4 regions of the Brevibacillus sp. NPDC003359 genome follow, and region 1 is predicted to be linked to each of the others. Evidence: riboswitches for the same ligand, from Rfam matches in the RefSeq annotation. Region 1 holds a riboswitch; each other region holds the start of a gene.
The links. A riboswitch is a leader RNA that binds a small molecule or an ion and turns the genes downstream of it on or off. The one in region 1 is predicted to bind cobalamin.
Positions count from the first base shown of each region.

Region 2: linked by a shared signal. The riboswitch ahead of metE (5-methyltetrahydropteroyltriglutamate--homocysteine S-methyltransferase) and the one ahead of ACFYU8_RS09880 (ABC transporter substrate-binding protein) in region 1 are both predicted to bind cobalamin.
Region 3: linked by a shared signal. The riboswitch ahead of ACFYU8_RS08490 (ABC transporter substrate-binding protein) and the one ahead of ACFYU8_RS09880 (ABC transporter substrate-binding protein) in region 1 are both predicted to bind cobalamin.
Region 4: linked by a shared signal. The riboswitch ahead of nrdI (class Ib ribonucleoside-diphosphate reductase assembly flavoprotein NrdI) and the one ahead of ACFYU8_RS09880 (ABC transporter substrate-binding protein) in region 1 are both predicted to bind cobalamin.

Region 1 covers NZ_JBIAOR010000002.1:70,147-73,561, forward strand. The annotation lists gene ACFYU8_RS09870 (heme ABC transporter ATP-binding protein) at 1-171, opposite strand, end outside; gene ACFYU8_RS09875 (FecCD family ABC transporter permease) at 168-1,226, opposite strand; gene ACFYU8_RS09880 (ABC transporter substrate-binding protein) at 1,251-2,264, opposite strand; cobalamin riboswitch at 2,444-2,643, opposite strand; gene ACFYU8_RS09885 (M24 family metallopeptidase) at 2,660-3,415, opposite strand, start outside.
Region 2 covers NZ_JBIAOR010000001.1:1,052,156-1,055,570, forward strand. The annotation lists gene metE (5-methyltetrahydropteroyltriglutamate--homocysteine S-methyltransferase) at 1-1,968, opposite strand, end outside; cobalamin riboswitch at 2,114-2,311, opposite strand; gene nrdF (class 1b ribonucleoside-diphosphate reductase subunit beta) at 2,397-3,347, opposite strand; gene nrdE (class 1b ribonucleoside-diphosphate reductase subunit alpha) at 3,403-3,415, opposite strand, start outside.
Region 3 covers NZ_JBIAOR010000001.1:1,809,196-1,812,610, forward strand. The annotation lists gene ACFYU8_RS08480 (ABC transporter ATP-binding protein) at 1-128, opposite strand, end outside; gene ACFYU8_RS08485 (FecCD family ABC transporter permease) at 138-1,175, opposite strand; gene ACFYU8_RS08490 (ABC transporter substrate-binding protein) at 1,177-2,154, opposite strand; cobalamin riboswitch at 2,311-2,459, opposite strand; gene ACFYU8_RS08495 (MBL fold metallo-hydrolase) at 2,597-3,415, opposite strand, start outside.
Region 4 covers NZ_JBIAOR010000001.1:1,056,755-1,060,169, forward strand. The annotation lists gene nrdE (class 1b ribonucleoside-diphosphate reductase subunit alpha) at 1-888, opposite strand, end outside; gene nrdI (class Ib ribonucleoside-diphosphate reductase assembly flavoprotein NrdI) at 875-1,234, opposite strand; cobalamin riboswitch at 1,396-1,593, opposite strand; gene ACFYU8_RS04635 (alpha/beta hydrolase) at 1,764-2,585, shown strand; gene ACFYU8_RS04640 (ACT domain-containing protein) at 2,617-3,129, opposite strand; gene ACFYU8_RS04645 (hypothetical protein) at 3,168-3,415, opposite strand, start outside.

The sequences.
Region 1 (3,415 bases):
TCCCGAACGCGGCTTCAGTACGCGATAGATGCTTTTTAGCAATGTGGACTTCCCACTGCCATTCGGCCCGATCAGCCCCACAAACTCACCGGAGCGCACCTCCAGACTAACGTTGTGCAGGATTTCCTTTTTTTCCAGCTCGACCGATATATTCTCAACCAGTAAATTCATCGTCCGCTACCTCCAAAGGAATAAGAACTCCGCAACATCAGCCAGATAAAGAAAGGCCCTCCACACAGCGCTGTCAAAATACCAATCGGCAGCTCTTCCGGTGCAAATGCGAGCCTGGCGACTACATCAACCCAGATGAGAAATATCGCGCCAAACAAAGCGCTGACAGGCAGAACACGTCGGTGATCTGAACCGACCATCACCCGGACGATATGGGGCATCATTAATCCGACAAAACCGATTGATCCCGCGATAGAAACGATTACGCCCGTCAGCAAGGCCGTGATCACCAGGAGAAACTTGCGGAACTGCACCGTATTAACCCCCAATGTCCCTGCTGATTCCTCGCCCATCAGCATCGCATTAAGCGAACGATACTGAGCCATTAATACAATCAGACAAATAACCACAATCAACGAAGGAATGGTCAGATACTCCCATTTACCGCCAGCCAGACTGCCACTTAACCAGAACAGGACGGTACCAATCCCGTGTTCATTCGGCGCCGAAAAAACAAGGAGACTGGTGAGCGCCGACAAGATCGCAGATATCGCAATTCCAGCCATAAGCAGGCGTACTGTTGAATTTTGCCCACCGATACGGGATAGCGTAAAAATGAGAATAATCGACACAAGCGAGCCTGTAAAAGCACCAAAGGATAGCGCGTACTGCCCGTACATACTAAATGCACCGAATATAATGACCGAGGTAGCTCCAACCGAAGCACCTGAAGATACACCTAACACGTACGGGTCAGCCAGGGAGTTGCGTACCAAGGACTGGATCGCTACTCCCACGACAGATAGACCTGCACCAACAATCGCTCCCAAGAGCACACGCGGAAAGCGGATATCCCAAATGATAGTCTGCTCCCCTTTGGACCAGTCTACCTCAATCCATTCGGTGAACATCGGGATTTTCGACAAAGCAATTTTCCATACTGTGGTCGGTCTGATCTCAACCGAGCCCAATGTAATTGCAAACGTAATCGAGAGAAAGAGCCCGATCAGTAAAGTAATGATGATATAGGGTAATTTAATCTGCTGCAGTGCCATTCCCTCCCTTTAAAGGGGCGTACTTTATTTGAAGCTATCCGGATAGAGACCTTCCGCCAAAATTTTCAGCGCAATCGGTGCTCGAACGCCCTCAGAAGCAGCAGACAATGGCAATACGATCAGGTGTTGATTTTTAATAGCCGGTATATCTGCCAATTCCTTTTTGTTCAAAAGAAAACTGCGTTTTTGATCAACTGTTCTGTCACCGTAGTCTACGATAATAATGACGTCTGGATTGCGACTCAATACTTCTTCCCAGCTAACTTCTGCCCAACCCTTTTGAATGTCGTCAAAAATATTTTTGCCACCCGCTGTTTTGATTAAGGACGTCATGTAATTGTTTGCTGCTGTAAATGGTTTATCTTCCCCATTGTCGTACACGAACACCTTGAGCGGCTTGTCCACTTTACCTATTTTACTAATGGTTTGATCCATTTCACTCTTCATTTTGTTGATCAAATCATTGGCTTTGTCTTCCACACGGAAAATGCGTCCAATGTTCGTAATGTCCGCAAATACATCGTCAATTGTCGGGCCAGGCATCGTAGATGACGCTTGCAGATACGATTTGATGCCGACCTTTTCCAAATCCTGCATCGATCCTACGCCCTTTTCACCGAATCCGCTTTTCCATCCAGCGTACACGAAGTCTGGGTTCGCTGCCATCAACACTTCTTTGGTTGGATACTTGTCAGACAGTACCGGAACCTTATCGTAATCTGCTTTCAACTCCGGAAGAATTTTATCGTCTAGGTAAGCGGTTCCGACCATTTTATCAGCGAGGCCCAATGCCAGCATAATTTCGGTGACGTGTTGGTTCAATGTCACTGCACGCTCAGGTGCTGTTGGATAAGTCATATCGATGCCATTATTGACGAGCGTTACAGGATTACTCTCTGCTGTTGGTGCAGCTGTTTGTTCTGTTTTGACTGGAGCCTGTGTTGTCGTAGTGGAGCCGCATGCCGAAACCAAAAGCATAGCAGCTGTCATGATGCCGAAACCTAGTCCTTTCATTACTATGTTTTTTCTGTTTGTCATAAACATCTGTAATCCCCTTTTCTGTATGTAATGATGACGTGATCCCAAATGCTCCCACAAAAAAAGCACCCCCCCATACTCAATCGGGAGGTGCACGACAAACATAGACACAGCTATGTGCAGGCACAAGGGCGCCCTTTCATAGACTGCTTCCACATCTGCCCCATCCTCGTGGGTCGATTGTATATGATCGCATGGCAGGTCTCCTGGCTTACGGATCAACACCCCCAGCTACCTTCCCATTTTTTGTCTCGCAAAAAACAGTGGCTATTCGCTAGGCGCTCCTCGTTACAGTGGCGGGACCGCGCCGGTTTCTCACCGGACTTCCCTTTTAAGCTGATGGCATATGCCATCTAGCACCATTCGATACTTATTCAATTGTTGCGATTCATCCATCAGTTGATAGAAGTCAGTTTTTTCGGGAACTGCGTCAAGATTTCAACGCCCGTTTCTGTAACCAATACATCGTCTTCAATCCGTACGCCGCCAATACCTGGCAGATAGATTCCCGGCTCGATCGTAAAGACCATCCCTGGACGAAGCACTTCTTGGTTCTGGCTGTGAACAGATGGATATTCATGGACATCCATGCCAAGTCCATGCCCAAGACGGTGCATGAAGTATTCACCGTAACCTTTTGCAGTAATGACATCGCGAGCGGTTTTATCCAAATGCGCAAAAGTCACACCTGGACGAATCTCAGCAATTGCCGCTTCATTGGCAGCCAATACCGTCTCGTAAATTTCTTGAAGCTGGGCACTAATCTCGCCTACAGCAAAGGTACGAGTAATATCGGATACATATCCGTTCGCTGCTACTCCGATATCAAACAAAAGCAAGTCGCCTTCTTGAACCTGGCGCGTTCCTGGTTTTCCGTGTGGCAGTGCCGACTTCTCCCCTGCCAATACCATGGACGTAAAGGATGGACCTTCCGCACCCAAGCGCTTCATCTGGAATTCCAGCTCAGCTACGATCTCTGTCTCGGTCATGCCTGTCTTAACTTTTTTCAACGTCTCCCGCAAGGAATCCTCGACCAATTGAACGGCGTGCTTCAAACGATCTACTTCATCTGCAGATTTAATCAAACGCATTTCACGCAGCGGCTCTTCTACATCCACATAGCTCGACGCCAGAACAACTTGTCCAAGTGC
Region 2 (3,415 bases), on a different contig from region 1:
AACATCCATAAAATCATGGAACTCGCAATAGCACATATGTGTATGAATTTGGGTACTCGGCGCAACGGTAGAGGTCGCCAGACGAAATGCTCTGACAGCCCATTCGAGATAAGCTTCCTGCTCTTCGTTTTTGAGCGGTAATCCTTCGCGCAGTGCTGGTTCATCGACTTGAATCATGTGAATCCCCGCTTCTTCCAAGGCTTCTACTTCTTTTCGTAATGCCAACGCGATTTGTTCGCACACTTCTTGTCTGGAGACATCGACTCGAGCAAACGACCAATTCAGAATCGTTGCTGGGCCAGTTAACATACCCTTCATTGGTTTGGCGGTCAATGATTTTGCATACACACTTTCCTTGACCGTCATCGGTGCCACAAACTCCACATCTCCGTAAATAATAGGTGGCTTCACGCAACGCGAGCCATACGACTGCACCCAGCCGTTTTTCGTGAACAAAAAGCCATCGAGCTTTTCGCCAAAATATTCCACCATATCGGTTCGTTCGAACTCCCCATGGACGAGCACATCCAGACCAAGCTCTTCTTGTATATCAATCCATTCCTTGATTTGCGCCTGAATGAAAGCATCGTATTGCTCCACTGTCCAGTTACCTTTTTTAAACTGTTGTCGGGCGTGGCGAACCTCCGCCGTCTGTGGGAAGCTTCCGATTGTAGTCGTTGGCAATAGTGGTAGCTTCCACATCTTTTGTTGAATCTCTCGACGTTCGAGATAAGGAACACTTCTTTCAGGTTTTTCAGCAGCCAGTTGACGTAAAGTCTTCTTCACTTCCTGCCGATTCCTTGCTGGGGAGAGTGCCACCTTGAGCAAGTTCGCTTCATTTTGGGCGATCTCTTTTGAAATCACATATTTTCCATATCGGAATCCTTGGACTAAGAACTGTACTTCCCCCAGCTTTTCGTCGGCAAACGCCAATGCAGGCATGACTTCCTCTGGCAAGTCGCTCTCTGCTTCAACCGATACAGGTACATGCAACAAACTACTGGACGGTTGCAGCCACAGCTTTTCGAGTGGTACGATCTCAGTTAATTCTTTGACCAGCTCCCATTTCTCCTCGATAGACGCACGCCATATGTTTCGACCGTCGATGATTCCCGCCGCGAGAATCTTGTCTGCTGGAAACCCTTGTGTTTTCAGATTGGCCAGATTGCGCTTCGCTCCGTGTACAAAATCTAGACCGATTCCTTTTACCGGTAAGGAAACCAGCTCCTCGTACCAATCCACCGCTTCAAAATAGGTTTGCAGCATGCACTGTAGATGCGGTAGTGCTTGACCGATTTGCGCATAGATACGTTTGATGATGGCGCGATCATGGTCCGAGACATCCCGTACAAATGCAGGCTCATCGATTTGCACCCATTCCACGCCATGCAGCTCCAACTCCCGGAGAACATCTATGTAGAGTGGAACAAGTTGATCCATGACGCACTCAAATTCGTTTTTCTCATATCCTTTGGACAATTTGACAAACGTATACGGGCCTACCATGACAGGCTTTCCGATGATGCCGAGCTTTTCTTTGGCCTCCAAATATGCCTGGAGAGGCTTGTTTTCCGTTATGGCTGGTTGTCGTTCACCGAACTCCGGAACGATATAATGATAGTTCGTGTTAAACCATTTCGTCATTTCGCTGGCTACCGCTTCCTTCGAACCGCGAGCCATAGCAAAGTAAGTGCGTAAGGAAACCGGGCCTCCCTCGTATTCATAACGCTGGGGGACCATTCCAAACATCACAGCCATATCCAGCATGTGATCGTAGTACGTAAAGTCACCCACAGGGATCAGTTCACCCCCTTTTTCCTGCTGACGCAACAGGTTTTGGAGACGAATTTGCTCCATTTGCTGAACGAGGCTCTCCTCATCGGTGGCGCCTGCCCAAAATGCTTCCAATGCCTTTTTCCACTCACGGTTCTCCCCGATCCGTGGATATCCCAAATTGCTGCTTTTCATGAGCTTCCTCTCCATTCTTTATTCGATCTTGTCTTGAATCCGCCCAATAAAAAAGGCATCTCCAACGATCAAAAAGAACGTTAGAAATGCCAAATAAGCACTGAGATCACAGCATCCTAACACCTCCCTATCTCCCGTAGGTTAAGCAGTGTCGTCGAAACAGGCAGGTCTCCTGACTTTGGGATCATCATCTGCACATGCCTTCCCAATCCGTTTGGATCAGTGGCGATAAATGTGCTGACTCCCCTCATACAGTGGCGGGACCGTGTCGGATTCTCACCGACTTCCCTTTTCATCCTTGGCCATTCTTCCTGACCAAAGAACCTGTTCCCACTCCTATGAAGTTGTAAGGTTATGTGAAATGCCCCTAAAAACTAGCAAGGCAACATTCTTTTCATACAGTAACACAGAATCCAATTTTTGTCATACTAAAAACGAAAATCGTCATCCGTCAATGGCTCTACGTTCAAAGTGCGGACATAGCCATTTCCTTTTTTCGAGAAGAAGTCGTGCTGCTTCGTCTGTGTGCGAATGCCGTTCAGTACGATCGGATTCACATCTTCCTCCGGGAAAAGCGGATCGAGACCCAGATTCATCAACGCCTTGTTCGCGTTGTAGCGCACGTAGGCATGTACCTCGTCAGCTAATCCGACTTGCGTATATAACGAAGTCGTATAGGCCTCTTCATTTTCTTGCAGCTCATGCAAAAGGGCATACAGCTCCTCTTTTGCTGCGGTCTGCTCTACCACAGTCAGACTCTGATATACTTCTTGGGCGAGAACGCCGACATAGAGTCCATGAATGCTCTCGTCGCGAACAATCAGGTCGATGATTTCCCCGCTACTTGTCATCTTGCCTTGACCAGCCAAATAGAGCGGATAGAAGAAGCCGCTGTAAAACAGATAGCTTTCCAGGAAGACGGACGCTACCATCGCCATATACAAGTCTTTCGGTTTCTCGATTTCCTGATAGCGTTTAGAGATGAGGGCCGCTTTCTTTTGCAGATGGGGATTGTTTTCTACCCACGAAAAAATACCATCAATCTCTTCAGTCGATGCCAGCGTGGTAAAAATACTGCTGTACGATTTGGCATGGATTTGCTCCATCATGCCCATGAAGGCGAGAACCGCTTTTCTTTGTAGTCCATCGACATGCTCCATGATCTTCGGCATCCCTACCCCACCCTGAATCGTGTCCAGCAAGGTGAGGCCGCCCAATACTTTTTTATACGTATCCCGTTCAGTTGCACTGAGCTCCATCCAGGACATCTTGTCATCTGACAGGGGAATCTCATCATCCGTCCAGAACTGCATGATGTTTTGATTCCAAAACGTCATCGTAAAATCGTCGTCCGGCCTGTTCCAATTGACTGCTTTCATATGGCGTTCCTCTTCTCTTTTTGCTTGATGCTGTTCCTTTGAAGAATCGATTTCCCTAAACTGCGCAG
Region 3 (3,415 bases), on a different contig from region 1:
AAGGTGGATTTACCGCTTCCATTGGGCCCGATGATGCCAAAAAATTCTCCCTTGTCCACGCAAAAATCGATTCCGTGCAAAACAGGCGCATCCTGATACGATTTTTGCAAGTTGCGCACATTGATCATAAGCTTACGTTACCTCTTCCTAAAGCGTTTATTTTGCTTCAATAAATAGGCGAAAAACGGGGCTCCCAGAAATGCTGTTACGACACCGAGCGGGATTTCCGTTGGACTCAGCAGCATTCTGGCAAGTGTGTCGGCCCACAGCACATAAATACCGCCGCAGATCGCAGCCATCGGCAGTAAAATACGGTAGTCAGGACCAACCAGCAATCGGACGAGATGCGGTACCACCAGACCAACGAACCCGATAATTCCCGCGATAGAAACCGCCGCTGCAGTCAGGAGGGTCGAGACAACCAGAACCACCAGCTTCGTTCGATCAACATGGACGCCGAGATGCGCAGCCTGCCGCTCCCCCAAAGCAAATAGGTTCAAGGAGCGCGCATAGCTCACGAGCACCGTTCCCCCTATGACCAAGTACGGAATCAAAACATACGTGAAGGCCCAACCGCGAAATGACAGACTCCCCATAAGCCAGAATACAATCTCATTCACGGTCTGATCGGATAGCGACACCATAAAGGAAACGAGCGAGCCAAGAAAAGCCTGCACCACTACACCAGACAAAATTAAGGTCTCCGTTTGTAGCTTTCCTTGCGTGTTCGCGAGGCCCAGTACGATCCATAAACTGAGCAGTCCGGTAAGAAAAGCGACGACAGGCGTGCTCCATGCACCCAAAAAGGTGATTTGCAAGCCAAAAAGGATCAAGAAGGCTGCCCCGACAGCAGAACCCGATGCCACGCCCATCGTAAAAGGATCTGCTAGTGGATTGCGCAAAACTCCCTGAAAGCCCGCTCCCGCAAGTGACAAGCAGGCACCAATCAAGACAGCCAATACAACGCGTGGAAAACGAACCTTCATAACAATTTGCTCAGAAGACTCCGGCCACGTTACTGTGATCCACTCAGACAAACCCGGGATCTGATGGAGCAGGATGAGCCATACTTGCGAAATGGGTAGGTGTGCCGCTCCCATCGAGATACTGATGACTATCGATGCCAGAAGGACGAGACAGCTTACTCCTCCCCATACGAACAATCTCTTCTTCATTTTATTTCACCAAGTCAGGGTAAATCGCCTTGGCAACTTCGATCAAGCCTTGTGTAATACGCGGACCAGGACGGGAAAGAATATTTTGGTCCATGCCAAAGATTTGTTTCTCACGGATCGCCTTCATCTTATCCCAGCCATTGCGATTCGCGATCATATCCTCCAGCTTGACGCCAGTCTTTTCATCGGTAATGCCGCTCGCGTACAAAATGACGTCTGGGTCGTTTTGCAAAATCTTTTCCTCACTGATCGGATTCCAGCCCTCGGTGTCAGACGCAATGTTTGTCGCTCCAGCCAGTGTGATGAGCTCATCCATGAACTCGCCTTTACCGACTGTCCAGCCTGGGGAAAATTCCAAGTATACCTTTTTCTTCTCTTCCGGTTTTACATTTTTCACTGCTTCTTGAACGTACGCGATGTCTTTCTTCATTTGCGCCACGACTTTTTCGGCTTGTTCTTGCTTGTTGGTAATAACTCCCATCGCCAAAATGTTGTTCAGGATGTCATCCATCTTTGTCGGATGGGTAATATAGACAGGCATTCCGAGAGATTTTAGTTTGTCTGCGACTGGCTTCTCCATCGAAATCCCGCCGATGACCATATCTGGAGTCTGAGCGAGAATGGCTTCTTCATTCGGTTTGACGACTCCGCCAATTTTTGGTTTCGCCTTCGCCGCATCTGGATAATCGTCATAATCTGAAACCGCTACGATCCGTTCTGCCAAGCCTAAGGCGAACAAAATCTCTGTCTCGGCAGGTGATGTCGAGACGATTCGCTCAGGGGCTTTTGCAAAGGTCACTTCTTTTCCTGTCGCATCCGTGACGGTCAATGGATACGTTGTTTGTTTGGCAGGCTGCACGGCCGCGTTCTCTTGCGGTGCGCTTGTTTGCCCACCTGGTGCCGGTTGACTGTTACCCGCACAACCTGCGAGACTCGCTGCAACCAATAGTGGGATCATGAATCGCAATGAACGTTTCATATAGTAAACTTCCTTTCTGCATGTCTGATTGACTGTCATTTCCCATAAAAAAATCGACCCTTGCTTCCGTTCGGAAATCAAAGGGTCGGCACTTCAGGGCAAACAGACTTAATGGTCTGCTTCCTGAAATAGGCCGATCCTTTCCGCGAAGGCAACAGGCACTAAAACAAACAGGCAGGTCTCCTGGCTTACGGCTGAGGAATAAACCGCTTTACAGTGGCGGGACCGCGTCGGATTTTCACCGACTTCCCTTTTCACCCGGTCTTCTGGTATAAAGACGAGGCACCTGTTTGCTGTTACGTTTGAAATTGTTACAGTCCATGACTCATCCTACATCATAGCACTCCTTGGATGAAAAAAGAATGACAAACACTCTGTGAACGCCATCTTGCTTCCTAAAAATGAAAAACGCCTGAACAAAAGGTTCAGGCAATTGTAACGCTTATTTCCCTCGTTTCTGCAAATAATCTAGAATGCCCATGGAGCATACTTGCAAATCGAGCTTGAGCACTTCGAAAACATCGTGATCACTGTTGATGCCTTGTGACTGTAGATGATCAGCGACTCGTTCAAATAACTTATGAGACAGCTCATCGTATGTTTGTCCAGCAGCAAGCGCTGACTTTCCTTCCGCTACAAACACGGGGAGCCACTCATGTAATTGGCGGTACGCGTCATCTACCTGCTCTGACATCCCAAAATGACCAAAGTAAATGCGACTCAGCTTGCGAGCTTCATAACGTCTTAGAGAAGCTAACACGGCCTCCGGGTCAAACTGATTCGGGGAAGTCGATGGTAGCACGAGGTGTATGCCATCCTTTTTAAGCTGTGGATAGAGAACGCCTGCCGTATCACCTGTGAACATGCCACGGCTTACTGGATCATAGATGCTGAAGTGATGATTGGCGTGACCTGGCGAATCCAGAAACTCCAACACGCAATTCTCTCCGATCTTTAGTGTATCTCCATCCCCGCGAATCAAAATCCGATCTTTGGGAACAGCCTCAATCGGATCAAACAAACGATCAAAATCATCATGATAAACGGCTCTCGCCCCTGTAATCAGTCGACTCGGATCTACGAGATGTCGTGCACCTTTTGGATGGACAACGACCTTTGCATTCGGGCAATCCTTCAGAAACAGTCCGGCTCCTCCCGCATGATCCAAGTGAATGTGCGTCACGATGATGTATTTTACTTGTTCCGTCGTATAACCGAGCTTGGCGAGACCGGCCTTGATATAAGGAACGGAGGGGCTTGG
Region 4 (3,415 bases), on a different contig from region 1:
CGGAGCAAACACAGTCAATGGCTTATTTTCCTCAGCCAGCTTGTAGAAAACGTTTGGTACGATCAGGCCGATGGACAACGTTTTGATGCGTGCTTTTTCATCTGCATTGATTTTTTTGCAATCGAGAAACTCGTTGATATCCCAGCCGAAGATGTTGTAGTACGCTGCACCTGAGCCTTTGCGTTGTCCCATTTGATCCGCGTAGGAAAACGCATCTTCCAACAGCTTGAGAACTGGCATGACACCTTTTGCTGCGCCCTCGACGCCTTTAATCGGCTCTCCTCGTCCGCGAAGCTTGGACAGGTTCACAGCTACACCGCCGCCAATTTTGGATAGCTGCATACAAGTTCCCAAAATAAAGTTGATAGAGTTCAGGGAATCATCCATTTCGAGCAGGAAGCAGGAGACCATTTCTCCACGGCGGCTTTTACCTGCGTTCAGGAACGTTGGTGTAGCCGGCTGCAAGCGTTGATCCATCATGGAAACCGTTAAACGCTTAGCGAGCTCAAAGTTACCTTGTCCAAGGGACAGTGCCACTACGGCCACCCGGTCTGGATACTGCTCCAAATACATTGATTTATCGTTCGTTTTCAAGGCGTAATCTTTATAAAATTTGGAGATAGCCATGTACGAAGCAAATTGAAAATCAGCGTCATAGGCCAAACGGAAAACTTCATCGACCTGTTCAACAGTGTAAGTTTCATAGACGTTTTCATAGAAATCATTCTCGATCAAATAGTCCATTCGTTCTTTGACACTGCCAAAGGTCATCGTGTTGGACTGCACTTCTTCCATGAAGACCGCAACCGCTTCCCGATCCTTTTCCAGTTGGTAAAATCCGTCGTTGCCACGCTGCATCAGTTCGTTGTTCAATTCAATATGCCGCAATTGCTGCCACCCCACTCGTAAATTGTTCCACATCCCGGCCGGTACCGGACAGTTCAAATTTAGAAATCACCGGAACACCATATTCGCTCGCGATCGTATCCGCACTTTTGGCAAAGCTAGCTCCCCAGTTGCGGTTCCCGCTGGCGGATACCCCGCGCAGATGGACATGATTTCGCTTCAGGAAAGTCGCCACCGTCTCCGGCACTTGTCCGAATCCCGTCGTGTACGTAATCAAAATGAATGGCTCGTCCAACACCATATCTTGATCAATTTCCACATGTGGCAAATTAATTTTGTTGACGAATCTTCGGACGTTTCCTGTTTTTGAATCATAAGCGATTAACATGTCCCTCATCCTATCCTGCTATTTTTACTCTGTATGTATGATATTTAGCCAAAGTAAAAGCGCATCCGACGTTTACATGCCGAATGCGCGTGATGACTTCCATCTAGCAATTCGCCAATGCGAATTGAGCGCTCGAACACTTCCCTATCTCCCGTAGGTTAAACAGTGTAAGCGGTTAGGCAGGTCTCCTGGCTCTGGATCATCGCTCCATTTTCACCTTCCCGATCCTTCATGATCAGTGGCATTATTCGCAAATGGAACTCTCTCATTACAGTGGCGGGACCGCGTCGGATTCACACCGACTTCCCTATTAAGTCTACCAAATCTGGCTGGTAAACACCTTACCGCATCAATATGTAGTTGGTAAAACTTACTTTACCTCAATATATCGTAGGAGTCAAGCTCAGTATGCGCTCTTTTCGAAAACTAACTATTCTCGTTTTTCGGCTATTGCCAATCTCTGGTTTTCGTCCATATAATAGATTTTGTGCGTGTTGGTTAGCCATGGAGAGATTGGAGTGTAGCCCTCATGAAAAGCACTGACTATCAACCTGTTGTCATTCCTCGATCGTACAGTAAAATCATGACGTATCAAGAGCGTGACTATCACATTTTCGTAAGTATACCTGCCGATTCCCCTCCGGAATCAGGCTTTCCCGTCATATATTTGTTAGATGGCAATTCTCTTTTTGCAACTATGACAGAAGCGATACGGATACAATCACGCGGCCCTGAACGAACCGGCGTGTATCCTGCTATCGTCGTCGGGATTGGATATCCAACAGACGGGCCGTTCCATCCTGCCCGTTTCTTTGATTACACGTATGAGGTTCCCACCTCGGAGCTACCTGGCAACCCAAGAGGGGCGGAGTGGCCTCAGATGGGAGGAGCAGAGCAGTTCCTCGCCTTTTTGGAGGAGGAGCTCAAGCCTAGCATCGAAAACGACTTCCCCATCGATCGGACACAGCAAGCGATTTTTGGCCATTCGCTAGGTGGCTTGTTTGTCTTGCATGTACTTTTGTCGAGACCACATGCTTTTCAACGGTATATTGCGGGCAGTCCTTCCATCCACTGGAATGAGAGCGTACTGCTTGCGAAGGAGAGTCAATTACCGACCCTGCTGACCGATGACCTCGACGTCCATGCGCTTCTCACCATTGGGGAATTGGAAAACGATGGCCGATTCTTTGTCAAAGAAAAATCTCTGGCGATGGTCGAACGATTGTCCTCCATGGGCAACGGTCAAATCAAAGCTTCCTTTAAAGAATTTGCCGACGAAAATCATTCGTCCGTTTTGCCAGTCTTAATTAGCCAAGGACTTACATTCGCTACGAAAAAAACTGCCCGCTAAAAACGGGCAGTTTTTGTTTATCATGATTCGCTTACTGTAGAGATAGCACTTTGGTGATTTTGGGTAGCTCTTCGATGGCAGATACAATCGTCGGTGTAATCTCTTCATCGGTCACAGAGATAAGCAGGGCATTCTTCCCTTTTTGCTCGCGCGATACATTCAACTTAGATACATTGATTTGATGATCGGCCAATTTTCGTGAGACATCATAAATCACGCCCGGATAATCGATATGGTGGACCAACAATCCATGAGCCCCTGGAGGTATGCGACACGCGCAGTAATTGATTTCACTGATGTACACTTCTCTCCAGTCTTGCGCAAAGGTGTACTTGTTCGGTCCTACCCGCAAAACCGCCAAATGATTCGCATATTCGCCGGAGCTATGTTGGACAGAAACCTTCGTCCCGAGTCCTTCCACTAGCAGTGTTGCGATTGCCTCTTTATTTTCATGAGCAAGAATACTTAATTGTGCACCCGCTAGCTCTGACTCGAGTCTTCGAATCAGTTCAGCCAGTTCACGCAGTCCATCGTGTTGGGTCATGTGATGCCTTCACTCTCCCAGTCAGGTTTATCCTTGTTTTACGGCAGAATCCATGCTTCCGGCTCTTTCTTAATGGAGGATTCGTTATCAGCACGATACCAAGCCGTCAACGTTTGCCCATCCTTCGTATAGTAGATTCGGTAGATCGTATTGCCTTTTCCACCGTTGGTAAAAGGACTTTCCTCCAGCGGAACCGCTGTCACTCCACTCGCGGCTATAACCCCGCCGTTCTCCTTGATGACGTTTTGAATCGTCGCCATATGCTCTTTACCCATGGAGGCCATCC